One region of the Erwinia sp. GW821-FHT03D09 genome, then DNA from elsewhere that is predicted to be linked to it. Evidence: predicted binding sites of a transcription regulator. Region 1 holds the regulator's gene; each other region holds the start of a gene.
What was found. The regulator Fur, encoded in region 1, represses iron uptake genes when iron is present. The targets are predictions, from matches to a motif close to ATAATAATGAGAACNACTATCAA.
Positions count from the first base shown of each region.

Region 1 (7,570 bases):
TTGAAGGCGAAGGCTTTCGCGTTGTTGATGCCGACACGCTCAGCCGCGGGCTGATTGAGGCCGCTACACGTAAACCTGAAATGGCGATCCTCGATCTCGGGTTGCCGGATGGCGACGGCATTCAGTTTATTCGCGAGGTGCGTCAGTGGAGCAGTATGCCGGTAATTGTCCTGTCAGCCCGCAGCGACGAGCAGGACAAAATCAACGCGCTGGATGCCGGTGCGGATGATTTCCTGACGAAACCTTTCGGCGTGGGCGAACTACTGGCGAGAGTGCGCGTTGCCCTGCGCCACCGTCCGAGTTCCAGCAGCAGCAGTGAACAGGCACAAATTACCTTTGGCGAGGTCAGCGTCGATATTGCCGCCCGGCGGGTCACCCGCGATGGCAGCGATTTGCATCTGACGCCGATTGAATTTCGTCTGCTGGTCAGCCTGCTGAATCATCCCGGCAAAGTGATGACCCAGCGCCAGCTGCTCGTCCAGGTCTGGGGACCAAACGCGGTTGAACACAGCCACTACCTGCGGATCTATATGGGGCACCTCCGGCAGAAACTGGAGCGCGATCCTGCCCAACCACAGCATCTGCTGACGGAGACTGGCGTTGGCTATCGCTTTATTCCCTGAATCACGGCAACAAAAAAGGCCATCCAGTGAATGGCCTTGTCATTTTTACCGCAAAGATAATGTCAGGGTCAGGCGTTTTTCAACACCGTACTGACGATCTCTACTGCTTCTTTCTCTATCTTCTCGCGATGCTCGGCACCGAGGAAACTTTCACAGTAGATTTTATAAGCATCTTCTGTACCGGAAGGACGCGCGGCAAACCAGCCGTTTTTGGTCATCACTTTCAGGCCACCAATGGAGGCTCCGTTGCCCGGCGCGGCAGTCAGGCGATCGGTGATCGGATCGCCTGCCAGCGTGTCCGCACTCACCATTTCCGGGGAAAGCTTCGACAGCGCGGCTTTCTGAGCAGACGTTGCCGCTGCCTGGATACGGTTGTAGCTTGGCGCACCGAAACGCGCGGCCAGTTCATTGTAGTGCTGCTGCGGGTTCTTGCCGGTAACGGCGGTGATTTCTGCCGCCAGCAGGCACATGATGATACCGTCTTTGTCGGTTGACCATGGAGTGCCGTCGAAACGCAGGAAGGATGCCCCCGCGCTCTCTTCACCGCCGAATCCGAAGGTGCCGTCAAACAGACCGTCAACGAACCACTTAAAGCCCACCGGAACTTCCACCAGCTTACGGCCGATATCGTCAACCACACGGTCGATCATTGCGCTGGACACCAACGTTTTGCCAACTGCAACATCTTTGCCCCACTGCGGACGATGCTGGAACAGATAGTTCACCGCAACCGCCAGATAGTGGTTAGGATTCATCAGCCCGTCAGGCGTTACGATACCGTGGCGGTCATAATCCGGATCGTTGGCAAACGCCAGATCGAATTTGTCGCGCAGCGCCAGCAGACCCGCCATGGCACATTCGGATGAGCAATCCATACGGATCACGCCATCTTTATCCAGGTGCATAAAGCGGAAGGTCTGATCGACGGCGTCGTTTACGATGGTCAGATCGAGTTTGTAGAACTCAGCGATGCGCTGCCAGTAGGCGATACCGGAGCCACCCAGCGGATCGACGCCAATTTTCAGGCCTGCTTTCTGAATTGCCGGGATATCAACGATCTGCGCAAGGCCTTCAATATACGGCTGGATCAGATCCTGCTCTTTCAGATAGCCGCTGGCCCATGCCCGATCCAGAGAAATACGTTTAACGTCTTTCAGACCGTCCTTAATTAAGGCGTTGGCACGATCTTCCACCACTTTGGTGACGTTGGTATCCGCTGGCCCACCGTTTGGTGGGTTGTACTTGATACCGCCATCTTCCGGTGGGTTGTGGGAAGGCGTAATCACAATGCCGTCCGCCAGTACCGCTCCGGCTTTATTATGCTCAAGGATGGCGTTCGAAATCGCAGGGGTCGGCGTATAGCCATTATCCTGCTGCACAATCACATCCACACCGTTTGCCGCCAGCACTTCAAGAACCGAGATAATCGCCGGCTCAGACAGCGCGTGGGTGTCCTTACCGACGTAGCAGGGGCCGGTCACGCCGTTCTTTTTACGTTCTTCGGCAATCGCCTGGGCAATAGCCAGGATATGCGTTTCATTGAAACTGTGACGACCCGCGCTACCGCGATGACCTGAGGTACCGAATTTTACTGCATGTTCAGCATTACCCAGTTCAGGCTGCAAGACGTAGTACTGCGATGTTAACTGTGCAACGTTAATTAAATCGCTCTGCCGGGCTGGCTGCCCGGCACGGGGGTGATTGGCCATTGGCGCTTCTCCCTGACGCTTCGGTTAAAGGGTACCGCAAACTTTCTCGGTCAGTTCCGCCGGGAACTGCATCGATAACATGATATGTTCCACCATGCTGCGCTTACGGCCGGTATTGGTGTTGGTGATCACCCAGTAAGGGGTGCCCGGAATATGCTGCGGCTTGGTATGCGTACCATTCTGAGTCAGCGTCTGCTGGTTGCCCGCGAAATAGACGCGCGTGCGGCCATGCAGCGACTCGGTGGCATCGCCAAAGGCTTTGGCGTCCAGGGTGTATAAAGTCGATAAAATCAGCATAAACCTGTTCACCACTTTCTTCTGCTCGGCATATTCGTCAGAAAGCAGCAGCTCACGCACGGCGCGAACGCGGTCCTGCGGGCGAGGTTCAGATTTCACAACAGCGGGCTCTTTAGCCGCCTGGGCAACGGGTGCCGCTGGCGCAGTCTGCCCCGCAGTGAACTTCAGCATACGGCGTAAAATGTCCGATGCGCTTTCCCCAATATGCTGAGTATGGCTGGCAATATAGCGGTATAGCTCTTCGTCGACTTCTATCGTTTTCATCTTTATCCAGTACGGTTGTTGCTTCTATCAGAATCGAGCGTAAAAACAGATACGATCTTCAGGATCGTCGGCTTTCTGGAACTCGTATCCTAACTTCAGGATTATAAAGTTAAACCCAGCCCGGGTGTAGCCTAAGCCCTCTTTGCCAGCAAAAGTCAGAATTTGCCGTAAAAAGATCGTTGGCAGCGCCTGTGCTACCCCCGGCAGAAAATGTAAAATCCATGATACCCTAAGCCTTCGTTCCAACTGTAAGAACTTTGCTATGAATTTGAATGTCCGCCTGCAATCTGAACAATCCGCAACAGACGATCTGCCTCTGGTGCTGATCCACGGGCTTTTTGGTAGCCTTGATAACCTCGGTATCCTCGCTCGTGACCTCAAGCACCGCCGCCGTTTGGTTCAGATTGATGTGCGCAATCATGGCCTGTCGCCACGCTCGAACGAAATGAACTACGCGCTGATGGCGCAGGATGTGTTGGAAACGCTAGACGGACTGGGCATTGAGCGTTTCGGCGTTATCGGTCATTCAATGGGCGGCAAAATCGCCATGATGTTAACCGCACTGGCACCGGACCGCGTGGCAGGACTGGTGGTGATTGATATGGCACCAGTCGCCTACTCCACCCGCCATCATGATGATATCTTCGCCGCGCTCCAGGCAGTTACCCATGCTGGCATCACCTCGCGTAGTCAGGCCGCAGCGCTAATGCGTCAGACATTGACGGAAGAGGGCGTGATCCAGTTTCTGTTAAAATCTTTCCACGAAGGTGAATGGCGTTTTAATGTATCTGTGCTGTATCAGTGCTACGACCAGATTATTGGCTGGCAGCCAGTGCCTGCCTGGCCGCATCCTGCGCTGTTCATTCGCGGTGAGCGTTCCCCCTATCTGGCCGATGAATATCGTGACGCGCTGCTGGCACAGTTCCCGCAGGCGCGGGCCTATGTTGTGGCCGGGGCCGGCCACTGGGTTCACGCTGAAAAACCTGATGCAGTTTTACGCGCAATTCGTCGATTTTTTGTGCTGTAAAAACAATTATTTCCCTATGTTGTTAAAACATTGTCGTCATCACTTTCACTGGGGTATGATGCGCGCTGACATTTTTCCGCTGGTGATTTTTACGGCGGATAACGGCCTGACACATCAGAAATCCAGCCTTTCAGTATCACTAATCTATGGCAAAAGAGAACACGGACCGCACAACGATCGATCTGTTCGCAGATGAACGTCGCCCGGGACGACCGAAAACTAATCCGCTGACGCGTGATGAGCAGCTGCGAATCAATAAACGTAATCAGCTTAAGCGCGATAAAGTTCGCGGGCTTAAGCGCGTCGAGCTGAAAATGAACAGTGAAGCCGTTGACGCACTGAACCAGCTGGCCGAAGCGCGCAATATGAGCCGCAGTGAGCTGATTGAAGAGATGCTGCTAAACCAGTTAAAACACCTGCAGTCCTGATTGCACCGCGTGTGCTCAACGCACAAAGTGACAAATGCCGCAGGATTACTCGTTTATCCGTTGACGGCGGTCTGCTATTATTACGGCTATCTGCAAAAATTTTGGCAGTCACCATATCATTAAGATTCAAGAGGTTATTAAACTCATGGCAATCGTAGGCATTTTCTTTGGCAGCGATACGGGCAATACGGAAAACATTGCAAAGATGATCCAGAAGCAGCTGGGTAAAGACGTTGCAGAAGTTCGTGATATTGCCAAAAGCAGCAAAGAAGACCTTGAAGCCTTCGACATTCTGCTGCTGGGCATTCCTACCTGGTACTACGGAGAAGCCCAGTGTGACTGGGATGACTTTTTCCCTACGCTGGAAGAGATCGACTTCAACGGAAAACTGGTCGCCCTGTTCGGCTGTGGCGATCAGGAAGACTATTCTGAATATTTCTGCGATGCGATGGGTACCATCCGCGACATCATTGAGCCAAACGGCGCAATTCTGGTGGGTCAGTGGCCGACTGAAGGCTACAATTTCGAAGCCTCTAAAGGCCTGGCCGATGACAACCACTTCCTGGGTCTGGCGATTGACGAAGACCGTCAGCCTGAACTGACCAACGAACGCGTTGATAAGTGGGTTAAGCAGATTTTTGATGAGCTTCAGCTGAAAGAAATCATCGAAGCCTGAGCCAAACGGCCTGATGTGAGAGACACCTCACATCAGGCCAATGGTTTTTCCTATAGAAGTAATAGATACGTATTTGTAAATACCACCTGTAAAAATGTACAATAACCCCATCGGTTATCCGCTTTCTCATCCTCCAGCATCCCTTTAACGATCTTTTATGATCGTTGTGCGATGGGATGAAATAGAGCGAAATGTTAACTTTGTAAGATTTGGACGCAGGCCTCACTGGACGTAATGACATTAATCCTTACATCCAACAGTGGCTTCAGGCATTCCTTGTTGTTTTCATTTCGATGTATGAGTTCTATACTGTGACGCATCCAACTCTAGCGTCAACCGATGTTCAGGGCTTTTCAGCCACTAAGTGACTAGCAAAGTAACAGGACAATATCCGCATGACTGACAACAATACCGCATTAAAGAAGGCCGGCCTGAAAGTCACGCTTCCACGACTGAAAATTCTGGAAGTGCTTCAGGAACCAGAAGGCCATCACGTCAGTGCGGAAGACTTGTATAAGCGCCTGATTGATATGGGCGAAGAAATCGGTTTAGCCACGGTGTACCGCGTGCTCAACCAGTTTGATGACGCAGGGATCGTTACCCGTCATAACTTTGAAGGCGGTAAATCCGTTTTCGAACTGACTCAGCAGCACCACCACGATCATCTGATCTGCCTGGACTGCGGCAAAGTTATTGAGTTCCGCGACGAATATATCGAAGCACGTCAGCGTGAAATCGCGACTCGCCACGGGATCAAACTGAGCAATCACAGTCTGTACCTCTATGGCCATTGCTCTAAGGGCGACTGCCGCGAAGACGATACGCTGCACGACGAGTAATCCATTCTGAAATCAGTATGAAACCGGTGGCCATCCACCGGTTTTTTTTGCCTGTTATCCGGCATAGACCGGCAGGACGTTCCAGTACGAAAGTAGAGAAACCAGCGCATTCACCGCGCCGAAGATCAGCACCAGTACGATTGGTGCCGTTCCCCCTCTTACCTGCCAGGCTGCGGTAGTAAAACGCTGCCTGGCCTTTCGCGCCAGCATTGCAGGGGTAATCACGGCCCAAAGTGTAGCCGCCAGCCCGGCATAACCAATCGCCACAAGAAAGCCGTTTGGCCAGATCATCGCCGCCGTCAGCGGCAGAATAAAGGTGACCACCGTCGTTTTTAACCGACCGAAGGCTGTACGATCAAACTTAAACAGATCGGCAAGGTAGTCGAAGAACCCCAGACTAACGCCAAGGAATGAACAGGCGACGGCAAAGTTCGAGAAGATATCCAGCAGCAGATTCAGATGGGGGCTGTGCAGCACACCCGAAAGTGCGGCGACCAGCACGTCGATATTTCCACCCTGTGCTGCAATCGCTTTGAATTCATGGCGCGGGATATTGCCCATCGTGCCAATAATCCAGATAAAGTAGATGATCAGCGCCAGCAGCGTGCCGAATACCAGACAGCGACAAACCCGGCTACCGTTCTTCTGATAGTAACTGACCAGCCCGGCGATATTACCGTGATAGCCAAATGACGCAAGGCAGAATGGGATCACCATCCACAGATAGCGAAGGTAATGGCTTTCCTCCCCATGACTGTCCAGCAGTTTCACCGGTTCGATATGCCATAGCAGTCCGCCAAAGATAATCAAAAACGTAATGACTTTCGCACCGAGAAAAATCAGCGTCATACGACTGACCATTGCCGTGCCCAGCCAGATAAACACCGCCACCAGAAGCGTAAAGGCGAAACCGGCACTACGGGCAGAAACCGGCAGTGAGAGCTGGCTCAGCGTGTGCTGAATAATCGCTCCGCTGGCGGAGATATAGGCATAGGTCAGTATCCCCAGAACAAAGGCGACAGACAGACCGTTAATCAGATTCCAGCCCCGTCCCAACAGATCGCGAGTGATCGTGTCAAAGCTGGACCCGGCAGGGTAATGCAGGCTGGCCTCCAAAAACAGCAGCCCGGAAAGCAGCATGCAGAACCAGGTGACAATCAGTAATGCTGATGACCAGAGAAACCATGCACCGGACATCACCACCGGTAACGAGAACATCCCGGCACCGATAATCGTGCCGCTAATAATTAGCGTTCCCCAGAGTGTAGAAGGCGGGCGGGCGGTGGAAACCGGTGAATCCATGACTAATCCTTAGCAAAAATAGGAAACTCGCCGCCATAACCGGAATTATTCACTGGATGAGCGGCATTAACGCCGCACATTCTACACCAGCCCGAACCCGTGAACTAGTACAGTATTCAGTTTATTACCATGGTTTCCTGCAGATAGCGCCAGCGTGGCGGTTGGGTTGCACAGTTAATCACCGCCAGCGAAATACGATGCGAATGATTATCCTGCTGCTGTTGCAGCTCGTGATACTGAATAATCACTTCATTCCCCCGCTGCGAAATAACGTTGCACTGCTCAATGCTGATCATCATTCCCTGGCGCGCGCCGGTTAAGCGGTTGAATAAGGCCTCAACCTCTGCCAGCACCAGGCTTTTACCTGTTGGGGTAATCATTACAAAGTCATCGGCAAAATGGGTC
Region 1 covers NZ_JBWKUK010000009.1:28,507-36,076, forward strand. The annotation lists gene kdpE (two-component system response regulator KdpE) at 1-623, shown strand, start outside; gene pgm (phosphoglucomutase (alpha-D-glucose-1,6-bisphosphate-dependent)) at 692-2,332, opposite strand; gene seqA (replication initiation negative regulator SeqA) at 2,357-2,893, opposite strand; gene ybfF (esterase) at 3,156-3,920, shown strand; gene ybfE (LexA regulated protein) at 4,067-4,348, shown strand; gene fldA (flavodoxin FldA) at 4,494-5,024, shown strand; gene fur (ferric iron uptake transcriptional regulator) at 5,420-5,863, shown strand; gene mtr (tryptophan permease) at 5,918-7,165, opposite strand; gene AC07U6_RS10490 (hypothetical protein) at 7,282-7,570, opposite strand, start outside.

Region 2 (7,570 bases), on a different contig from region 1:
CAGCTCGCTGACGTTGGTTGCCTGCATCGCGGCATCCACCGCCTGACGATCCGCTTCGCTCCACTGCTTTAACAGCGTCTGGTGTGGATAGCGCCCGCGCGCCACCAGATCGGCCACGCTGATCCCTTCCGGCACAATCGCGTGCTGCGGCAGCAGGCCCAGCTGCCGCGCCAGCGCTTTGGTGCCCATCTGATGGATATCACTGCCGTCGAGCAGCACCTGACCGCTGCGCGGCTTAAGCAGGCGGCACAGCGCCCGCAGCAGCGTCGATTTTCCGCAGGCGTTGGGGCCGATGATTACCGTAAATTTGCGATCCGGTATCTGCACGCTGAGCTGGTTGGCAATGACCTTCTGATCGTAGGCCAGCGTTAAGTCGGCCGCCGCAAGGCGGGAGGAGGAAGACGTATCGGTCATGAGCGACGAGATTCCCTGATGAGTAACCAGATCAGATACAGGCCGCCGATGCTGACGGTAACGGCACCGACCGGCAGTTGTATCCCGTTAAAGGCGTGCTGGGCGATAACATCGGCCAGCAGCAGCAGTACCGCACCGGTGGTCGCGGCGGAAAACAGCGGCATCGCATTGGCGGCGGTCATACGGCGAGCAATCTGCGGTGCAGCCAGCGCGATAAAGGCAATCGGCCCGGCGGTGGCGGTGGCCACGGCGGTAAGAATAATCCCGCCGAGCATCAGCCACAGCCGGCTTGATTCTGCGTTGATGCCCAACGCACGGGCGCTGTCGTCGCCCATTTCCATCAGCTGCAGGCGGCGGCCCAGCAGCAGCAGCGTGGTGATAATCGTCAGCGGCACCAGTACCAGCGCGGGCTGACCTTTACTCCAGGTAATGCCGTTGAGCGAACCGGCTCCCCACAGGGCGGCGCTCATTGCGCTTTCCAGCGAGGCGCTGATAATCAGCCAGCTGTTCAGCGCCGACAGCACCGCGCCAATGCCGATACCGACGATAATCAGCCGGAAGCCGACAATCCCCTGCCGCCAGGCCAGCAGATAGACCAGAGCGGCGGCGGCAATACCCCCGAGCAGCGCGCCACCGGCAATCTGGTAGTAGCTGCCGTTAAGCAGAATGATGACGATCAGCGCCCCCGTGAAGGCACCGGCATTGAAGCCCACTACGTCCGGGCTACCGAGCGGATTGCGGATGGCCGACTGGAAGATCGCGCCGCTGACGCCCAGCCCGCCGCCAAGCACCAGCGCTATCACCACGCGCGGCGCGCGCCACTGGTTAACCACGGTTTGGAATCCGGCCGGGCCGTCGCCGAGCAGCGCCTGCCACACCTGGCCGGGGGAAATCCGCAGCGTGCCGTAGCAGAGCGCGAACAGCACCAGCACCGTCGCCAGCAGCAGCAGCGCGATGTTGACCCACAGTACGCGGGCGCTGAGCCGCAGGTTTATCCAGCCGCTGGCGCGGCCAATCAGTAACGTTCGGGAGTGCATATCGCGGTCCTTAATTCTTACGCTGGCGAACGAGCCAGATCAGCACCGGGGCGCCAATCAGCGCGGTAACGATCGATACCCGCAGTTCGCCCTGCACCATCAGTCTGCCGGCGATATCCGCCGTCAGCAGCAGGATCGGGGCCATTAAAAAGGAGTAAATCAGTATCCAGCGCTGGTCCGAACCCACCCACCAGCGAGCCACGTGCGGCACCATCAGCCCGACAAAACCGATCGGGCCGACCAGCGCGGTGGCAGAGCCGCAGAGCAGCATCACCGCCAGCAGCGCCAGCAGGCGAATGGCAACCACTTTGGTACCCAGCGCCGCCGCCAGATCTTCCCCCATGCTGAGGTTGTTCAGCGAACGCGATGCCACCAGCGCCAGCGCGGCACCGGCAAGAATGGCGGGCGCGACCACGGCCAGGTTATGCAGATCGCGGATGTCCAGCGTACCGGCCTGCCAGAAGCGCATCTGATCGAAGGTTTGCGGGTTCAGTAAGGAGAGCGAGGAAGTAAAGCCGCCGAGCACCGCGCTGAGCGCCACGCCTGCCAGCGTCAGGCGGATTGGGTTCACCCGGCCACCGCTCAGGGTGCCAATCAGCCAGACGGCAATACTGGCCGCCAGCGCGCCGCCCCAGGCAAAGCCCAGCCAGCCCGCCATGCTGTTCACCCCGAACAGGGTAATGCCGACGGCCATGGCAAAACTGGCACCCGAGTTCACGCCAAGGATGCCGGGGTCGGCCAGCGGGTTGCGGGTCAGCGCCTGAATCACCGCTCCGGCCCCGCCGAGCGCCAGCCCCACCAGCAGCCCGGCGAGGGTGCGCGGCAGACGGGCATTGAAGATAATTGTGCTGTCCGGCCCCTGCATCTGACCAAACAGGCTTTGCCAGACCACCGAGGGAGCAATCGATCGCGCGCCAATCATCAGGCTGGCAAGGGAAATCAGCAGCAGTAATGCCAGGCAGATTGCCACACCGCTCAGGCGGGCAGCATAGCGCGCATCCACCGGCTGCGGCGGCGTGGCGGGCTGAGAACGGTGGAGCGACATCCCTGACAATCCTCTCTTAATTTTAGAAATGAATATGATTATTATTATCATTAATGTTATTAACTAATTATGTTACCATGCTGCCCGCCAGAAAAAAATCGGCATCCATCGCGCCTGACCGGACGGAGGCCATCCGCCCGGCAGGTAATGGCTCATTTCGACCCTTATGGACACTATGGCTAAGTCATCTATTCTCCTCGATTTCAGTTTGCTCAAGCACAACGCTCACTTCCGCGCCATCTTCTGCGCCCGTATGCTCTCCGTTTTCTCGCTGGGTATGCTGGCGGTGGGCGTGCCTATTCAGATCCAGGCGATGACCGGCTCCACCCTGCTGGTGGGCGTGGCGGTGGCGCTGGACGGCGTGGGCATGTTTATTGGCTTAATGCTTGGCGGCATTCTGGCCGACCGGCTGGACCGCCGTAAGCTGATTCTGTTTGCGCGCGGCACCTGCGGGCTGGGCTTCGTGGCGCTGAGCCTGAACGCCTTCAGCCCCGCCCCCTCGCTGTGGGCGCTGTATGTGCTGGCGGCGTGGGACGGCTTTTTCGGCGCGCTGGGCATGACCGCGCTGATGACGGTGATCCCGCTGCTGGTAGGCCGCGAGAACCTCGGCGCAGCCGGGGCGTTAAGTATGATCACCGTACGTCTGGGGGCGATTCTCTCCCCGGCGATTGGCGGAGTGATTATCGTTGCCGGTGGCGTGGGCTGGGCGTTTGCCGTGGCGGCCATCGGCACGCTGGCGACGCTGATCCCGCTGGTTCGCCTGCCGCAGATGAAGCCAGAACCGAGCGAGCCCGAGCATCCCCTGCGCGCGCTGGTCAGCGGCGTGCAGTTTGTCTGTCGGCAGAAGGTCGTTGGTTCCGTGGTGCTGCTGGGTCTGCTGATCAGCATCGTCGGTGCGGTGCGGGTGCTGTTCCCGGCGCTGGCGGAGAGCTATCAGGCGGATGCCTCGGCGATTGGTTTGATGTATTCGGCGGTACCACTGGGCGCGATGAGCGGTGCACTGACCAGCGGCTGGGTACCGCGCAGCACCCGCCCGGGCGTGGTGATGCTGGCCAGTGCCACTTGTGCTTTCGTAGCGATCGCCTCGCTGGGGCTTTACGGCCATATGCTGCCCGCCCTGCTGGCGCTGGTGGTTTACGGCTACTGCAACGCGATTGCTTCGCTGCTGCAATATATGCTGATTCAGCATCATACGCCGGATGCGCTGCTGGGCCGGGTTAACAGTCTGGGCACTGCGCAGGACGTGTGCGGTGATTCGATTGGCGCGCTGGGTCTGGGCGTGTTAGGGCGGGTACTGGCACCGTTGATGAGCGTGTTTGCGTTTGGCGCGGCAGCGGCGGGCGTGGCGCTGTTGCTGGCGGCATCGGTGAAGACTCTGCGGCGCTGTTCGTTGAGCGGGCCGGAGGAAGCAGAATCCTGCGAGAAGTCGGAGCCAATAGCGGGGTGATGTGGTGGCAAAAGTCCGGCGTTGCTTTTACGGCGCGGGAAGTCGGTAACCGGGCGACCGTAATGGGGAATAACGCCGGGACGCCGTTAACACGTCCTTGTGGGCTTAGCTGCGGCCTCCCTGCCGCAGATACCCGGCTTATCTTCCCCACAACGTTCACCCTTTAGGCTTTCGAGTGGCTGTTTTAAAATCTGGTGCAATTTCCAACCTTCAGCGCCGATTTGGCGATCTAAGTCATGATCCACTGTCCATATTCTGAAGAAGTGAAGAAGTGAAGAAGTGAAGAAGTGAAGAAGTGAAGAAGTGTGGATATATGAACCTGAAAACCAGCATTTTCCAAAAGAAGAATTTTCGCCACCCGCGACACCTGAGTTAACGGGCAATCGGTGCAGGCCGGGTTCACGGACCGTCGGGCGCAGGGACGCGCCCGTCGAGGCTACACGGATGTATTCACGCCGAGTCCGTGAACCCGGCCTGCACCGATAAGCCAGTAGCCTTAATTGAAGCGCCACCTGCGCGATATCTTAGCGTTCACTGGAAAAGCTCAAAGTGAGCACGGCGAACTCACTGCGCCTTAAAATCCCGCTCAATGCTGTTCAGCATATTGCTGGCGCTGTAGTAATCCAGACGGAACGTATCCGGCCCCATCGAATACACCCGCTTCGCGCTCACTGGCTCCAGATGCACCAGAAACTGATTCGCCTCCACCTTCTGCACCGTCTCATCATCGGACGAGAACAGAATCATCGTCTTGCCCGTCAGCCCCGCCGCCATATTCTCGCCGGTCAGCTGAATAATATCGTTGCGTTTGCCCATACTGGTCCCGCCGTGAACGTCCGCCGGCGGCATCGCCAGACTGAAGCCCAGCTCGGTCAGCAGCTTGCCCTGCGCTGATTCCGGCGTCCACAGATTCACGCCACGCCCGTCTTCGTAATACACCAATGCCGAAACCGGCTGCGGCGGCAGAGTAATTTCCTGCTTCACGGTCTGCACGCGCTGCTCAAAACGATCAATCACCGCTTTCGCATCGTTCTCATGCCCGGTGATATCGCCCAGCTGAAGCGCCAGCTGCTGCCAGCTTTTATTGCCGTAATCAATCACCAGCGTCGGCGCGATGGTCGATAGCTGATCGTAAAGCTTGATCGCCGAGTCACCGCCGGTAGCAGCGATGATGATCAGATCGGGCACCTGGGCCGCAATCGCTTCGGCGTTCGGCTCGGTGACGTACAGCGGTTTAACCTGACGTTCCTTCGCGACCGCGCTCCACTGGGTAAAGAAGCCCTGCTCATCCGCCACGGTCGAGTTGCGCCCGGTGGCGCCAGAACCGATCACCGGCGCGTTAATCGCCAGCAGCGTACCGGTCAGGGTGACGCTGGTGGATACAATCCGCTTCGGTGCCTGTTGCAGGGTCAGTGCGCCTTTCGGCGTTTGCAGTGAGCGCGGCCAGCCCTGCGATTCACTTACCGTGGCGTTTTGCCGATGTGAACCGGATGTTTCACCCGGCGCGGAAGTTTGCAGCTGTTCGCCGTGCGCGGCGTCCTGATGCCCGGTGCTGTGCGGTTCACCAGCAGCCGTGCTCTGATGGGCAGCATCGTGCTGTGCCGCTGGCTTAGCATCGTCGGAAGACTGGTCACAGCCGCTGAGCATCGCGCCAAGCATCAGTGCACCGGCAACCAACATCAGGCGGGTAACGGAAGATTGAGGTTTCATGATTAAGACTTGATTGTAAATGAGTATTATTATCATACATACAATACTCTTGAAGTTAAACGCTTTAGCCGCAAGGGGGCGACAATCATCACGGGACATCACCCGCATAATTTATGGATACAGCACATGCGCATTGGATTTATCGGGCTGGGATCGATGGGCCAGCCGATGGCAAAAAACCTACCGGGGGCAGGACATCAGCTGAAAGTCTGGAACCGCTTGCAGGTGCACTGCACGGTATAGCGGCACTGGCGAAAGTCGCTGCACGCCGTGCCGGGCTGGAATAATAAAAAAGGCTGCGTGACGATCGCGTCAGCAGCCTGTTTTACTTAGCGAAATCGCTCTGAATTACACTTTCATCCAGCGACCTTCCGCAGCGGATACGGCAATCGCTTCCAGCACTTTCGACACCTGCAGGCCTTCGGCGAAGTCCGGCCACATGCGATCATCGGCGGCGATGCCGTTAATCAGGTCGCGCACTTCAACGGTTTTCTGATCGTTAAAGCCGATACCGTGACCGGCGGAGATGCAGAATGCCGCATAGTCAGGGTGCGCAGGCCCGGTCAGGATGGTTTTGAAGCCCTGGCGGCCGGCTGGTTCGTCGTGGATATACAGCTCAAGCTCGGCCATGCGCTCCTGGGTGTAGCGGATGGTGCCTTTGGTGCCGGTGACCACATAGGTCAGGCCCATTTTGCTGCCGCAGGCAATACGCGAGGTTTCAATCACGCCGTGCGCGCCGTTGGCAAAGCGCAGCAGCGCGCTGGCCTGATCTTCGTTTTCCACATCGCGCAGCATAGACGGATCTTTCGGGTCCGGACGCTGTTTGATGACCGTCATCATATCGCCGCTGACTTCGCTGATGTTGCCCACCAGGAAGTGCGCCATATTCACGATATGTGCAGCCAGATCGCCCAGCGCGCCCAGTCCGGCCAGCGCTTTCTGGCAGTGCCAGTCCAGCGGGGTGTTCGGGTTCGCCAGGTAGTCTTCGTTGTGGGTGCCGTAGAAATGCACGACTTCACCGATTTCACCGCGAGCGATAATTTCTTTCGCCAGCTGGCTGGTCGGGTTTTTCATGTAGTTGAAGCCCACCAGGGTTTTTACCCCGGCTTTTTCCGCTGCGCGAACCATTTCTTCCGCATCCGCCACATCCAGCGCCAGCGGTTTTTCGGAATAAACGTGCTTTCCGTGGCGAATCGCTTCCAGCGCCATTTCCTTATGCAGGAAGTTCGGCGCGCAGATATCTACCACGTCGATATTTTCATCCGCCACCAGCTCACGCCAGTCTCCGGTCGATCGGTTAAAGCCCAGCGCAGCGGCCTGAGCACGCGCTACGTCCGGGTTAACCTCGGCAACCATCTCACGTACCAGTTCACCTTTCAGCTTAAAGACTGTAGAAGCCTGAGAGTAAGCGATAGCGTGGCAGCGCCCGATGTAGCCGGTGCCGATTAGACCGATTCTGACTTTTTGCATGACAAATCCTTGGGTGTAGAGGTGGTAAAATGGAACGAAATGAAAAACTAATTGGAATATATATTTCAAAAACACACAACTCAATATGAAAATGAAATAAACGTGATCGCGCTTGCATAAAGAGATGTAACCGCCCGTGCAACGCAGATCCAACCTGCAAAGCGGTACGCAAAAGATAAAAAAATGCGGGTTACAGCACAAAATACACATCAACTGCCGATTTAATCAGCAGTTAAACCAGAAACATCAAATCAGCCTTTGACATCCCCTCCCCCACTCGATACTATGCGCCCCGTTCAAACGATTCCTCTGTAGTTCAGTCGGTAGAACGGCGGACTGTTAATCCGTATGTCACTGGTTCGAGCCCAGTCAGAGGAGCCATATTTAGAGAAGCCCGCTTAAGGAAACTTAAGCGGGCTTTTTGGGTTTTGTGATGGTGTTGACTCG
Region 2 covers NZ_JBWKUK010000018.1:41,842-49,411, reverse strand. The annotation lists gene AC07U6_RS17695 (ABC transporter ATP-binding protein) at 1-414, opposite strand, end outside; gene fepG (iron-enterobactin ABC transporter permease) at 411-1,451, opposite strand; gene fepD (Fe(3+)-siderophore ABC transporter permease) at 1,462-2,496, opposite strand; gene entS (enterobactin transporter EntS) at 2,672-3,943, shown strand; gene fepB (Fe2+-enterobactin ABC transporter substrate-binding protein) at 4,508-5,653, opposite strand; partial or broken gene AC07U6_RS17670 (NAD(P)-binding domain-containing protein) at 5,780-5,872, shown strand; gene AC07U6_RS17665 (Gfo/Idh/MocA family protein) at 6,002-7,123, opposite strand; tRNA gene AC07U6_RS17660 (tRNA-Asn) at 7,429-7,504, shown strand.
Region 2: the regulator Fur is predicted to act here: its motif matches at 5,667-5,689, upstream of fepB (Fe2+-enterobactin ABC transporter substrate-binding protein).

Region 3 (7,570 bases), on a different contig from region 1:
GCTTCGGCGCGTAGCGGAAACCGCGGCTGATCACTTCATCATTTCGGTTGGAGTTACCGCGGTAGGTCGTCACCACGCCGCTGGTGTAAGCCAGCGCATCAGCAACGGAGGCCGGCTCCTGCTGATCCATCTGATCGCGGGTCACCACGGAGATCGACTGCGGGGTTTTACGTAACGGGGTATCGGTTTTGGTCCCGGCGGAACTCTCTTTTGCCACCACGCCTTTCAGTGGTGCAGTCACGCTTTCCTGAGTCTGTGCCGTTACGGTCAGCGTATTTTCCGTGGCGGTCGCAGAGTGAGCCATCGGAACCACCAGCAGGCTGGATGCCAGCAGCAGGCGCATTGTGTTTTTATCTGAACGTACTGCAAAGCCTGGTCTTGCTTGTTTGTTAACGGTACTGAACATATCTCTTCATCCATTCAGGAACTGCTTGCCAAAAAAACACCAGTCCGGCCGGGAAGTTATCGTTAAAACAGACATCACGGCCGCTATCACAGATCTCATCAGCCTTGTTCGGCTGTGGTTCTTGTTATGGCGATGGCACGAAAACCCTTACTGCATATCGAGTTAGCGATTTCCCTGTCAAAGCTGTGGTGCATATTATTGCAAATAGAAATAATTCTCAATGCCATTATCATTTGCAGCAATAATAGCCAAATCGCGCAGGAAACGATCAAAAAAACCAGTAGTAAAAAAAATGCCACCCGAATGGGTGGCAGAGGGATGATTAAAGAGTCCGCTGGCGAAGGCTCAGCGTTAGCCGGATATTTCCCGGACATGTCGTGAAAACATAGCCGGAAACGTTGACGGAAATAGTGCCGGTGCGGCGACCCGACGCGTTTTACCAGCGGTAATTAACCGAGGCGACTACGGTACGGTCGGTACCGTAGAAGCAGGCTTCGGTATTGCTGCACGAGGCAACATAGCGTTCGTCGGTCAGGTTCTGCACGTTCAGCTGTACGGTAGTGCCCTCCAGTGAAGGGACAGCATGGCCCAGCTCATACTTCACCATCGCATCGTACAGGGTGTAATGCGGAACCTCGTCTGTGCCGGTGGAGTCTGCTGGTGCATCGCCCACGTAACGTACGCCCGCCCCAACGGTGAAGCCGCTCAGCGGACCGTTCAGGAAGCTGTAGCTGCCCCATGCCGATGCCGCATGGCGCGGAATACTGGCCGGTGTATGGCCCAGCTGTGTGGTGGTATAGGTTTCTTTGGTCACCGCATCGGTGTAGGTATAGGCGGCGATTAGCTTCACTTCCGGGATCGGCTGCGCGTGAATTTCCGTTTCCACACCCTGCGAATTCACCTTACCGATCTGCTCGTTGTAGCCGGTGGTGCTGTTATAGGAGGTGATGTTCTTCTGATTGATGTCGAACCAGGAAACGGTCATCACCGTATCGCTGCCGACCGGCTGGAACTTCAGCCCAACTTCCGTCTGTTCGCCGGTGGTGGGCTTGAACGGATCGGTACCCGGCGCGCCGGTGCTCAGGTTCGGTTCAAACGAGGTGCTGTAGCTGATGTACGGCGACAGGCCGTTATCAAAGGCGTAAAGCAGCCCCGCGCGTCCGGTGAGCTTGCTGTCGTTCTGGGTAACGTCCGATCCGCTGATGCGGTTGATAGTGCGGGTCTGCGACCAGTCGTTACGGCCGGACAGCACCAGGTTCCAGTTATCCCACTCCAGCTGATCCTGCAAATACAGTCCAACCTGATGCAGCTGCTTAACGCTGCTGGTGGTCAGTGCGATATCGGCGTTGTTCACCTCAACGCTGGTCGGGTTGGCCCAGTCAAGCTGGTACTTGTCAGACGTATGACGCGACAGCGTACTGGCCACGCGGCTCCAGCGGTAGTCCAGACCGCCAAGCACGGTATGGCTGACTTCGCCGGTGTCGAACACGCCCTTCAGGTGGTTATCCACGCCGAATTCGTTGGCCATCGCCGTTTCCTGCTGCGGGCGACGATTGATGGTGTGGTCGTTCACGCTGGAACTGGTGGTGTAGACCATATATTTATAGTCTTCATCACGGTGGGTGTAGCGCAGGTTCTGCTGGAAGGAGAGCGCCTCATTGAAGTTATGATCCAGCTCGTAACCCATGGAGGCCTGCTCACGCTTGTTGCCGTAGTAACTCTGGTCGTTGATGTTGAAATCATACGGCAGGTAGCCGACGCTGGTATTTTTCAACGTGCCCGCCATCGGCAGGAAGTTGCGCGACCCGGCCTTTGGATCGTTCTGGTAGCTGGTCAGCAAGGTGAAGCTGGTATCGGCATTCGGCAGCCAGGTGATCGCGGGCGCAATCGCCCAGCGCTGCTGCTTATTGTGCTTCACCGTTTCATTCCTGGTGCTGGCAATGCCGTTCAGGCGGTAGAACAGCGTGTTGTCATCGTTCAGCTTACCGCCGAAATCAAATGCCGCTTCGCCCAGGTGATGGTTACCGGTGCTCAGCTTCACTTCATGAATGCTTTCCGCCGTCGGGCGCTTGCTGGTCATCATCAGCAGGCCGCCGGGGCTGACCTGACCGTACAGCACACCCGCCGGGCCGTGGACCATTTCCACGCGCTCTAACAGCCACGGGTCGATCTGCCCTGCTCCGCTGCTGGAGCTGGAAAGGCCGGAGTGCAGGCCGTCCAGCAGCTTCGGCGCATAGCGGAAGCCGCGGCTGATCACTTCGTCGTTACGGTTGGAGTTGCCGCGATAGTTGGTCACCACGCCGCTGGTGTAGCTCAGCGCATCGGCAACCGACTCAAACGCCTGGTCGTCCATCTGCTCGCGGGTGACCACCGAAATCGATTGCGGCGTTTTGCGCAAAGGCGTGCCGGTCTTGGTTCCGGCGGCGCTCTCTTTCGCCACCACGCCTTTTAAGGGGGAGGTGACGCTTTCACGGTTCTCTGCGGTCACCGTAAGGGTGTTCTCTGCGGCGGCATGGGCCAGCGGCAGCATTAACAGAGAGGAAGCCAGTAAAATACGCATGGAAGGTTTTTCAGAGGGTATTGCCAGGCCTGGTCCTGCCTGTTTTATAATCTTTTTGAACATGTTCAGTTCTCTCATCCGAAACAACTTTTCAGGGGAATCCCCGTAAAGCCGCGGCTGTCAGCAAAATTGATAAGCGCGACGAAGAAAGAAAGCCCGTTTGCCACTGCGACTGACGGTACTTTTCCACACTCCTTCCAGGAGAAAACCGTTATCTCTACGTAACTTACCGTCATCCCCTGGAAAGTTGGGTATCATCTTATTGCAAATGCAAATTGTTCTCAATAATATTTGCATTAGCGTTATTTAATCTAAGCGTACTGAGAAAGATTAAGCTTAAGTAACACAATGTAATCAAAGGAAAATATTCGTGATGAAAAAGATGTGGCCACGCCCCCAACGCCAGCCGTACGGAAGTGCAGCAGCATTGCTAGCAATGGAAAACGTGGGTGAAGAGAGCTGGTGGCAGGAGCTGGCGCATATCGGCACGCCGCTGGTGGAAGAGTATTCCGCAGACCTGGTCAAAATGAGCTACTTCTGGCGCGATCCGGCCGGCCATGAATCGCAGTCCCCGGTGCGCCAGGTGTATGCCGATATTAACTGCGTCACCGACCACCACAGCCCGCAGCCGCAGAGCCTGCATCGCGTCCCGGGTACCGATGTCTGGTACTGGTCAACGGAGATCGATCCGCAGTGGCGCGGCAGCTACAGTCTGATCCCGGTGGGCGCCGCCCAGCTTCCTCCCGCTTTTAGCAGCGACGTGGAAACCCGCGCCCGCCAGCAGCGCGAGTGGTGGATATCGCTGTTCCCGTTCGCCATTTCCGATCCGCTGAACCACAGTGCACCGCACTTTAACAGCCGCCATCATCCGCTCTCCGCCGCCCATATGCCGGGCGCACCGGATCAGTCTTCATGGCATCTGCTGGATTCCGGCCATACGCCGCTGGCGGACGCCAGCCGCCTGCAGCAGTTCACCTGGCAAAGCGATCTGCTGGGCAACGAGCGGCGCATCTGGCTTTACACAACCGGGCATACCGCTACGCCGGAAACCCGCCCGCTGGTGCTCATCCTCGACGGCCAGAACTGGGCGGAAGGCAGCCCGTTGTTCAGCGCGCTGGACAGCGAAACCGAGAGCAATCATTTCCCGGCGGCGGCCTGGCTGTTTATTGACGTCATCAATATGGAGTGGCGCGAGAAAGAGCTACCGTGCAGCCCCGCCTTCTGGCAGGCGGTAGAAGAAGAACTGCTGCCGCTGGCACGTGGCTATACGCCGTTCAGCGAAGAAGCCGATCGCACCGTGGTCACCGGCCAGAGCTACGGCGGGCTGGCGGCCACCTATGCCGGACTGCACCGCCCGCACCGCTTTGGGCGCGTGCTCAGCCAGTCCGGTTCCTTCTGGTGGCCGAATATGCAGCTGATCCGCCACTTTGGCGAACTGAAGCAGCGCGAAATGGGCTGGCTTACCGCCCGGCTGATTCAGCGCGATCTTCCCGCCAGTCGGCTGACCATTTTTATGGAAGCAGGCAACCGCGAAGGCGATATGGCGCCGCTCAGCGAGCAGATGCACGAAGCGCTGGTCGCCACCGGGCACAAAACCTTTTTCCGCATTTTCTCCGGCGGCCACGATTCGCTGTGCTGGCGCGGCGGGCTGATTGACGGCCTGCGCTGGCTGCTGGCCGATTTCACCGATCCTCAACACCCTGCCGAAACAGGAACCCACCATGACTGAACAACAGAACCCGTTTGACGATGAAAGCCTGAGTTTTCTGGTGCTGCTGAATGCGCAGCAGCAGTACAGCCTGTGGCCCGCCTTTGCCGAGGTGCCGCCCGGCTGGCAGACCGTGGCCGGGCCGGACAGCCGCGCCGAGTGCATCAACTATATCGAAGCGCACTGGCAGGATATGCGCCCGGCGGCGCTGAAACAGGCAGGCTGATCGGGCCTGCACGCCGCGTTCCCCCCTTTTTTGTTTTGCTGACAGGAATCGTCACCGTGTCCGAGACTCATATTGCCCCCGAAGTACTGGCAGACTTTGCCGATTATCCGCTGGTCGCCGCGCAGCCGGGGATCTGGATCGCAGACCAGATCGCCCACCGCAGCAACACCTTTGCCGTCGCGCACTACAGTGAACTGCACGGCGACATCGATCGCCAGGCGCTGGATCGCGCCATCCGTCAGACGATGGCGGAAGCCGATACCGTGCAGGCCCGTTTTGGCCTGGCAGAAGACGGTACGCCGGTACAAACCCTGCCGCTGCGGAGTACGCCACAGAAGGTAGAACCGGTTGAGTGGATAGACTTCAGCCAGCACGCCGACCCGCGTCAGGCGGCGCAGGATCTGATGCAGGCCGATCTGGCCGCCGATCTCGCCGCCGACGGCGAACGTCCTCTGTACCGGCAGGTGATGATACGCATCGGTGACGACGGCTGGCTGTGGTATCAGCGCTATCACCATCTGCTGGTGGACGGGTTCAGCTTTGAGGCGCTGACCCGGCGCGTTGCCGAAATTTACCGTGCGCTGCAGGCGCAGGAAACGCCTGCCGCTTCGCCGTTTATTTCTTTTGGCGAGGTGGTGGCCGAATATCTCGACTATCCGCACTCTCCGGCGTATGAGCGCTCGGCGCTGTTCTGGCAGCAGCACTGCGCGGATTTTCCGGCGGCGATAACCCTGTCGAATGAGTCGTTCAGCGATAACCGGGATTCCGCGCCGCTGAAACAGGAGGTGCAGCTGCCGCCCGAGCTGTTCAGCGCCTTCAGTCGGCAGCCGCAAACCGCCAGCCTGACACCCGCCGAGCTGACCAGCACGCTGCTGGTCGCCTGGCTGGCACGCATCAGCGGGGAATATCATTTCAGCGTTGGCTTCCCGTTTATGCGCCGCATGGGCTCTGCCGCTCTTGCCGCCACCGGGCCGGTGGTCAACGTGTTGCCGCTGCTGCTGAAACTCCAGCCGGAGATGACGCTGGCAGATGTCAGCCTCGCCCTGCAGGGGGAAATTAAACAGGTCCGCCGGCATCAGCGCTATGAAGCCGAGCAGCTGCGCCGCGATCTGGGCCTGGTGGGCAGCAGCAAACCGCTGTACGGCCCGGTGATCAACCTGAAGGTCTATCACGATGCGCTGAGCTTCGACGGCATTCCGGCCGTCAGCCATACGCTGGCGATGGGGCCGGTGGACGATATCGAATTTGAAGTCGGCTTCCAGCGGGGTGAACTACAGCTGACGCTGGTCGCCAGCGCGGAAAAATATGACCGCCAGATGCTGCAATGGCATGCGGAGCGCATCGCCCATGTTGCCCGCCAGCTGGCTGAAAACCCGCAGCTGCCGCTGGCTACACTGTCGCTTATCGGTGAGCACGAGCAGCAACAGATCGACGACTGGTCACGTGGCATTACTGTTGCGCCTCAGCCCGGTGAAGTCTCGATCCTCACGATGCTGCAAAAACGCGTGGCGCAGCAGCCGAATACCGTGGCCGTCACCTGCGGTGCCGTCAGCTTAACCTACGGCGAGCTTTCCGCTCGCGCGATGCAGCTGGCCCGCGAGCTGATTGCCCGCGGCCTGGGCGCGGAAGACGTGGTCGCCATCGGCATTCCGCGCTCCGTTGACTCGCTGGTGGCGATCTTCGGCGTGCTGGCCAGCGGCGCGGCCTATATGCCGCTGGACCTCGACTATCCGCGCGACCGCCTGACGCTGATGTGCGATGACGCGCAGCCAAAGCTGCTGTTAACCCACAGCAGCACCCTGGCACAGATGCCACCACTGCCCCACTTCTGCATTGACGATGCCACCTTACTGGCCACGTGTGCAGTGCATTCGGGCGAGGCGGTGCGTGATGATGAGCGCCGTGAAGCCCAGCGCGGCGAACATCTGGCCTATATGATTTATACCTCCGGCTCTACCGGGCGGCCAAAAGGCGTGATGAGCACTCATCAGGGGCTGCTCAACCTGTTCCTTTCGCATCAGAGCAACCTGTTTGGCCCGGCGATCGATAAATTCCACCGCACGCAGCCACGCCGGATGCGCGCCGGGCATACCGCCTCGTTCTCGTTTGACTCCTCGTGGGAGCCAATTTTTTGCATGATCATGGGCTGCGAGCTGGCTATCTTCGACGAAGAGCTGCGCCGCGATGCCTGGGCTCTGTTGCAAAAAATGAAGCAGGTGCCGGTGGATCTGCTGGATATCACCCCCTCCTTCTTCAGCCAGATGATCGACAGCGGGCTGTTTGAGCCGGAAAACCACCGCCCGGCGTTTGTCATGATCGGCGGCGAGGCGGCAACCCCAACGCTGTGGAAGCTGATGCAGCAGCATCCGGAAATAGAGATCCACAACTATTACGGCCCGTCCGAATACACCATTGATACCCTGGGTGCCAGCGTGATGGCCTCCGGGCAGCCGGTGATTGGCCGCCCGGTAGGCAACACCCGCGTCTGGCTGCTGGACAACCAGCTGCGCCAGGTGCCGGTCGGCAGCGTTGGCGAGCTGTATATTTCCGGCACCGGCATCGCCCGCGGCTATCTGCGCCGCCCGGATCTGACCGCCGCCCGCTTCGTGGCTAACCCGTTCCTCGACGGCGAGGTGATGTACCGCAGCGGCGATTTGATGCGCTGGCGCA
Region 3 covers NZ_JBWKUK010000018.1:56,225-63,794, reverse strand. The annotation lists gene AC07U6_RS17725 (TonB-dependent siderophore receptor) at 1-406, opposite strand, end outside; gene AC07U6_RS17720 (hypothetical protein) at 533-787, shown strand; gene AC07U6_RS17715 (TonB-dependent siderophore receptor) at 843-2,966, opposite strand; gene fes (enterochelin esterase) at 3,340-4,695, shown strand; gene AC07U6_RS17705 (MbtH family protein) at 4,688-4,900, shown strand; gene AC07U6_RS17700 (amino acid adenylation domain-containing protein) at 4,957-7,570, shown strand, end outside.
Region 3: the regulator Fur is predicted to act here: its motif matches at 3,235-3,257, upstream of fes (enterochelin esterase).

Region 4 (7,570 bases), on a different contig from region 1:
GTGGGAAGCGCAGTTGGCCTGTTAACCGAATGGGGTGTGCCAACGATTAACTCACTGCTGATTTCCTGCGTGATTTACTACGTGGTTAAGCTGGCGCAGCAGCGCAGCCGTCCCGCAGCGGTATCCGCCTGATGCAATTAAGGCGGACATCGTCCGCCTTCTTTCCTGATTGATAACATTCACTTCACCGCGCGACTGGCCATCACACTCTTCACCATAACAAAACCGCAGCCGGTTATCAGCCCACCAGCGCAAACAGCAGAACTATCAGCGTACGCTTTGGCGCATCACGGATCAGCGGTTCAGAGGGCGCACTCATATATTTAAAGGGTAAATCGTCCGTTGGCACGATCTTTAGCGCTTCCAGTTTTTCGATATACACCCGGCGATTTTGCAGCTCGTCATTCGGCGAGCCAACGGCGAGGATTATTCTCTGCAGGGCTATGCGGTTGCCGATGCGTTTGCTTCTTATAAAAGAGAGACAGAACATCCTGTCACGCTGCAGGTTAACGTTAAGAATATCTTCGAGAAAACGTACTGCACGTCATCTATCGCGACGAATAATCTCTCTAATCAGATTGGCGATCCGCGTGAAGTGCAGTTCACAGTGAAAATGGATTTCTGATCCAGCACGTTTAAATTAGCCGTTTATTCCGTGCAAACGTAGTTTAGCTCCTGAAGTACATCGGATGTTTTAACGATGCCAGTCGTCGCTTTCAGGAGATAAACTATGGCAGAACAGCAATTTGACTACATTATCATCGGTGGCGGTTCCGCTGGATGCGTAATCGCCTCACGATTGATTGAGGCCCAGGCAGGCAGCGTCCTGCTGCTGGAAGCGGGTGGCCGTGATAACAGCCTGTTCCACAAAATGCCCGCCGGATTGGTAAAACTCTCCCCCAAAACCCGCTGGCCCTACCGCACACTTCCCCAACAGCATGTTAATAAACGCGTGATGCAGGTCGCTCAAGGCCGCGTGCTGGGCGGCGGCAGCTCCGTCAACGGTATGATCTATTTACGCGGCCAGCCGCAGGATTATGACGATTGGGCTGGGGAATATGGCTGCCGTGGCTGGAGCTTTAACGACCTGCTTCCCTTCTTTAGAAAAGCAGAAAACAATCAGTGCCTGAGCGGAATCTATCACGCTCAGCAGGGGCCGCTAAGCGTCAGTGAAAACCAGTTTCGCCATCCGCTGACGGATGCTTTTATCCGCGCCGGACAGGAACAGGGCCTGCCCTACGTTAACGACTTCAACGACGGCGCGCCCGCTGGCATTGGCCTGTGGCAGACCACCACTCATCATGGAGAACGCGCCAGTACATCGCGTGCTTATCTCGATCGAGTAAAAAATAATCCTCAATTGACCACGCTTACCGATGCTGAGGTACAGCATCTGATAATGGAGGGCAACCAGGCGCGCGGTGTGGTCTATCATGTGCACGGCAAACAGCAGCGCCTGGCCTATGCCAGCAGGGAGGTCATCCTCTGTGCCGGAGCCTTTGGAAGCGCAAAAATACTCATGCTGTCCGGGATTGGGCCGCAAAAGCACCTCGACAGCATGGGCATTGTCACCTGTGCCGATTTGCCGGTCGGTAAGTATTATCAGGACCATCTGCATATGTCGCTGAACGCTACCGTCAATACCGGTAACAGCATGTGGGGCGAGGACAAAGGCCTGCGGGCGGTGAAAAACTTCGCCCAGTGGCAGTTCTTCCGTAGCGGCCTGCTTACCAGCAATATCCTGGAGGGCGGCGCGCTGATAGACACCACCGGCAGCGGGCGATCCGACGTACAGGTGCACTTCCTGCCGGTTCTGGATAACTTTGAAAATGGGCCGGGTGCCAATCCCGCCGGCAGCGAACACGGCATTACATTAAAAGTGGGCTATTTGCCGAGCAAGTCACGCGGAGAGGTCCGGCTGAACAGCAGTAATCCAAGCGATGAACTGGCGATTGATGCCGGTTATCTTAGCGATCCTGCGGACCTGGCAGGACAGATTCGGGCCGTTCAGACAGGCCTTCGCCTGTTGCGCAGCCCGTCACTGCAATCGGTTGTCGGGCACATTTTACATCTGAACGAGGTGAAAGAAGACGATATCAACGCCATCACTAATTTTATCCTCGACGACATTAAAACCGTCTACCATCCGGTGGGGACCTGCCGAATGGGCCCCTATCCGGCCACCTCCGTGGTGGATTTGCAGTTACGCGTTCACGGTATTCACGGCCTGTACGTGGCGGACTGCAGCATATTCCCGCAAATCCCCTGCGGCAATACCAATGCGCCCACCATTATGATCGCTGAACGCGCTGCCTCTCTGATCCTTAACAATGTTTCTAATCCCGTTTCCTGACGGCAAAAATAACCGGCTTCTGCCCTGTGGCAGAAGCTTCTTATTCAACTAGAATTAAACCATGTGCAGAATAATCTTAAAGATATTAATTCTCATTCCGATAGGAATAACGTGCTTAACTATTAATAAGAATGGTTATCAAACTTATTTAAAAAACGGAACGAATTATATTTAAAGTAAAAATAAACACACTTAAAATCATTGAGTTAGATCACCAAAAATAAATTTAGCATTTGCTATAATAAACGGTTTTTATTTTCTATGGATGGGTGCATAATGCGCAGAAATCACCTGTCATCCACAGTTAATAATAATTTTAAGGAGTCACCATGCTGACGAATGAAATGACCGCCAAGCTGAACGATCAGCTGAATCTGGAATTCTACTCTGCCAACCTCTACCTGCAGATGAGCGCCTGGGCTAACGATAAAGGTTTTGACGGTGCCGCCGCATTCCTGCGGGAACACTCTGTAGAAGAGATGCAGCACATGCAGCGCCTGTTTAACTACCTGAGCGATACCGGTGCGATGCCGGTGCTGGGCACCATTCATGCACCACCGGTAACCTTTAACTCACTAAGTGAAGTACTGGAACAGGCCTATCAGCACGAGCAGCTGATCACCTTGAAGATCAACGAACTGGCCCACGCGGCGATCACCACCCAGGATTATTCAACCTTTAACTTCCTGCAGTGGTACGTTGCCGAGCAGCACGAAGAAGAGAAACTGTTCAAATCCGTGCTGGACAAACTGGCTCTGGTTGGCAACAGCGGCCAGGCACTGTTCTTCCTCGACAAAGATTTGAAAAAGATGGGCGAGCCGGGCGCACACTCTGCCAGTTAATCGACGGCATTACATTAAGTGGGCAAAGCGCATCCGCGAATATACTCAGGGCCACTCTCATTGAGAGTGGCTTTTTTTATTCGGCATCATCACCGTCATCATGGCTTTCAGCTGGCAAAGAACCTGAAGGCGCGTCACTGACCAGACTTTTCAAATATACCGCTATCGCTTTCAGATCCACCTTGCCGGGATGCTGGCTGGTCTGCGGAACGAGCTCGCAGGGATCGCCGCAGACCATACGGCCATCGTCATGCAGCTGCTCTTCCTCCTGCGAATCGCTTCCCGCATGCAGAGTGGCCGATACGATGATGAACAGAGTTGATAACCACCGCCGGATAAAGATTTTCATGGCTCACTCCCTGTTAAACCTGTCCATCATGCTCAAAGCGCTACCGTTCACCCGCCGGAGATCGTAAGCAGCAGGAAGAGAACAGTTACAGCGTCCTGGAGATAAAATAGAGGAGAAAGACGCGGCAGTTCAGTGCAAAATGTTAATGAATATGAGTGGAATAACGAAAAAAAGGGAATTTTAATAACAACCTATTGATTTTTAATTAATTAAACAAAAGGTGCGAAAAGCACCCTTTGTTTAGTGGCTGGCTGGTAAGGTTACCCAATAGCCAGGCTTGTAAGCCACCGGCAGGAAGCGCTGGTGGAATTCACGGAAGGTGGCATCCGGATCGATATCTTTGAACAGCTCAGGGTGCAGCCATTTAGCTATCGACTGGATCGCCACAAACTGGTAAGGGCTGTCGTAGAACTGATGCCAGATCGCATGGGCGTTACCGTTCGTTGCCACCGGCAGAGTATGGAAGGCAGGACGCGCCATCAGCGCCGTTAAGCGTTTTGTTGCTTCAACAGCATCGGCACCAGGCCCAACGCCCACCCAGCCGCCGGCGGTGTTGTAATTCTTCCAGTTAGCACCGGTCACAATCACCACATCAAGGCGCGTGGCGATAATCTGCTCGGGGTTCAGGGTGCCGAAGGTGCCGGGGATCAGCCTCTTCACTTCCGATTTAATTTCAACCTTACGGCCGCTGACATCTTCCACTACAAATGGCGCAGCCCACAGGTTGGCAGAGGCGATCAGCCCGGCCAGCAGAATGCCCGTTTTACCCCAAATCGTCATGATAAACCCCATAATGAAAATGAAAATCATTATCACCTTAAGTCTTGCAGGGGCATGCTACGTGGCGATGAAAGTTAAAACAAGATGTGTCAAAAAATTTCATTTCATGACGGTATTAAAAGGTATAGCGATAGAATTTAGTGTCCACCTTCATTACCGGGAAAGAAGCTGGCAGCTCGGGCACGGTGATTTCCGTAAAACCGTTTTTCTCATAGAAGCGATGCGCGGCAAGGAACAGCGCGGTGGTGCCGGGGAAGGTATCGCTTAAGCCCTGCTCGCGGCCATAGTCCAGCAATACATTCAGCAGCGCCAGCCCGGTACCGTAAGCCTTACCGCGATATTCTGCCGCCACAAACATTTTGCGCAGCGCCGCCTGGCGATTGCCAATATCCTTCAGCGCAATACAGCCGACCACGCGATCGTCCACCAGCGCCAGCCAGAACTGGCCGTGACCCTGCTGATAGAAGTTTTCGATATCGTTGAGGTCGGGCTGCTGCTCTGCGGTGATGGGGATGCTGAACTCGTTAGTCTGAATCGGCAGGATTAAATCGATAACCGCTGCCTGGTGTTTTGCGCTGTAGGGTTCGATACGTAATGACATCAATATGTTGCTCCTGTACCTGAGATTGAAACGGCATATCTGATACCGGTGAGGTAAAACATACTATAAAAATAAACCGGACAGCTATCGGCAGAAGAAATCATTGAAATATAAAATAGTTATGGAGCGGCATCATTTATTTTAGAAATTATTTTTCACATCCTGTATTGCTTTTAAATTTTATGCTCTACACTTAATTCGCTGTATGGCAATACATCAATGTGCATCCCGTTCAGGGGCGTACTGCTCATGTTTTATTTCATTCTAAATAGTTAACGTGAGGTTTATATGGCAAGTCAAAAAGTTAGAACATCTTCCCGTCGTTACGCGCTGGCTGCTTTGTTGCTGGTTGGGTTGAATATCAATATTCCTGTTGTTAAGGCCGATGCAATTGTGAATGTCTCTCCTGCGTTGTGCCAGAGTCTTAGGGATACGCTATTATTTATAAAGTTCCCGTTAAAGCTCGGTGAAACATATTTACAAGCCACGGCACGAGTTTTAAGCCAACCTGTTGAAGTAATAATTGCATGCAACTTAGCATAAAATAATATTCTTATCATTAAGAAAGTCTCTCCACGACTATAGAATGCTACATTTCATCATGTAGCATTTCTAAGTAATTATAGAGCCATAAGTCACTCACTGCTCATGCTCCAATTTATTCTAAACAATTAACGTGAGGTTTATATGATAAGTCAAAAAGTTAGAACATCTTCCCGTCGTTACGCGCTGGCTGCTTTATTGCTGGTTGGGTTGAATATCAATATTCCTGTTGTTAAGGCCGATCCAATTGTGAATGTCCCTCCTGCGTTGTGCCAGAGTCTTAGGGATACGCTAGCAGTTATAACATTCCCGATATTTCCCGGTGAAACAATTGTACAAGCCCTGGCACGAGTTTTAGAACAACCTGTTGAAGTAATAGTTGCGTGCGACTTATAATATTTTTATCATTAAGAAACTCTCTCCACAACTATAGAATGCTACATTTCATCATGTAGCATTTCTAAGTAATTATAGAGCCATAAGTCACTCACTGCTCATGCTCCAATTTATTCTAAACAATTAACGTGAGGTTTATATGATAAGTCAAAAAGTTAGAACATCTTCCCGTCGTTACGCGCTGGCTGCTTTATTGCTGGTTGGGTTGAATATCAATATTCCGTGGTGAAAGCAGACCCGATATTTACAGCAGTGAATTGCCAGCAATTCACTAATTTTCTGGCGGTAGTTGATTTTAATCTAAATACCCCCACAGGGGAAACTTATCAGATTATTGCAAACGTTGTTGGTCTAACAGCAGCTCAAGTTAAATACTGCGAAGATATAAGACTGGGAGTAGTTCCTACACCATGGTAAGTGAGAAAATTCATATACTCTCCTAACAATTATTATTAACTTAACCACTATTATTTAATTTCGGCTCATCTCAAATTTCGAAATTTAAATATCCTTATTAACTATTACAAAGCACAGATAATAAGAGTATGGTTACAGGGGAGCAGCAAAATTGTTGCCCTCCTGTAACCACTAATCCCAAATAAAAATTCCCTCTAAAAGTCTGCGGACCTGCTACGCTGATTAAAGACCTGTATTGCGCTGATTTTACTGTTGATTACAGATTCATGGAGCGAGGTTCATGTGACATTAGCCCGTGTTGGTTCTAAACGCCTGTGGCGCTATGGAGTTCTCTTACTGCTTGTCGTCGCAGGGTGCGTTATTTGGTACCAATACGCCAGCCGCGCAGCCGCCGTTCCTCCCGTTACCGCCAGCGTCAGCCGCCAGACGATCGAAGAAACCGTCATGGCGTCCGGCATCCTGCAACCGGTGCGTAAGGTGGACGTGGGATCGCAGGCTTCCGGTCAGTTAAAGAAGCTGCTGGTGCGCCCGGGGGATTATGTTGAAAAAGATCAGCTGCTGGGTGAAATCGATCCGGCCCTGTCGGAAAACGCGCTGCAGGATGCCCAGGTGGCGTTAAACAGCCTGCTGGCACAAAAGCTGTCGAACGATGCTCAGGTAAAAAAATCCCGGCTGACCCTGCAGCGACAGCGCGAAATGTACGCGCAGAATGCCGCCTCCCGCCAGGATGTGGAATCTGCAGAGGCCGATATGCAGGTACAGCTGGCGCAGCTGGCAGCGATGAAAGCGCAAATCCACCAGCAGCAGATTCGCGTTGATACCGCCAAAACCAATCTGGGCTATACACGCATACTTGCTCCCGTCAGCGGCACCGTACTGTCGGTCACCACTCAGGAAGGGCAAACCGTGGTGGCGTCCTATCAGGTTCCGGTGATTTTACAAATTGCTGACCTCAGCACCATGACCGTTCGTGCACAAATTCCCGAGGCGGATATTGCCCGTCTGCGCATTGGTATGCCGGTGTGCTTTACTACCCTTGGCATCAGCAGCCAGCCCTATTGCAGCAAGCTTAACGTGCTGGAACCGGCACCGGAAAAAATCAACAACGCTCAGTTCTTCAATGCCCTGTTTGATGTTGCTAACCCACAGGGCGCACTGCGGCCGGAGATGACCGCCCAGGTGACGGTCGTCTTACATCGCGCTGAAAACGTTCTGGCTATTCCCGTGACCGCTTTAGGTAAAGCGCTGCCCGATCGTCGTTATGAGGTGCAGGTCGCCAATGCCCAGGG
Region 4 covers NZ_JBWKUK010000016.1:65,143-72,712, forward strand. The annotation lists gene AC07U6_RS16445 (cytosine permease) at 1-132, shown strand, start outside; gene AC07U6_RS16450 (hypothetical protein) at 239-382, opposite strand; partial or broken gene AC07U6_RS16455 (TonB-dependent siderophore receptor) at 416-625, shown strand; gene AC07U6_RS16460 (GMC family oxidoreductase) at 731-2,353, shown strand; gene ftnA (non-heme ferritin) at 2,683-3,195, shown strand; gene AC07U6_RS16470 (hypothetical protein) at 3,272-3,544, opposite strand; partial or broken gene AC07U6_RS16475 (TroA family protein) at 3,785-4,201, opposite strand; gene AC07U6_RS16480 (GNAT family N-acetyltransferase) at 4,440-4,925, opposite strand; gene AC07U6_RS16485 (hypothetical protein) at 5,214-5,468, shown strand; gene AC07U6_RS16490 (hypothetical protein) at 5,613-5,864, shown strand; gene macA (macrolide transporter subunit MacA) at 6,564-7,570, shown strand, end outside.
Region 4: the regulator Fur is predicted to act here: its motif matches at 2,473-2,495, upstream of ftnA (non-heme ferritin).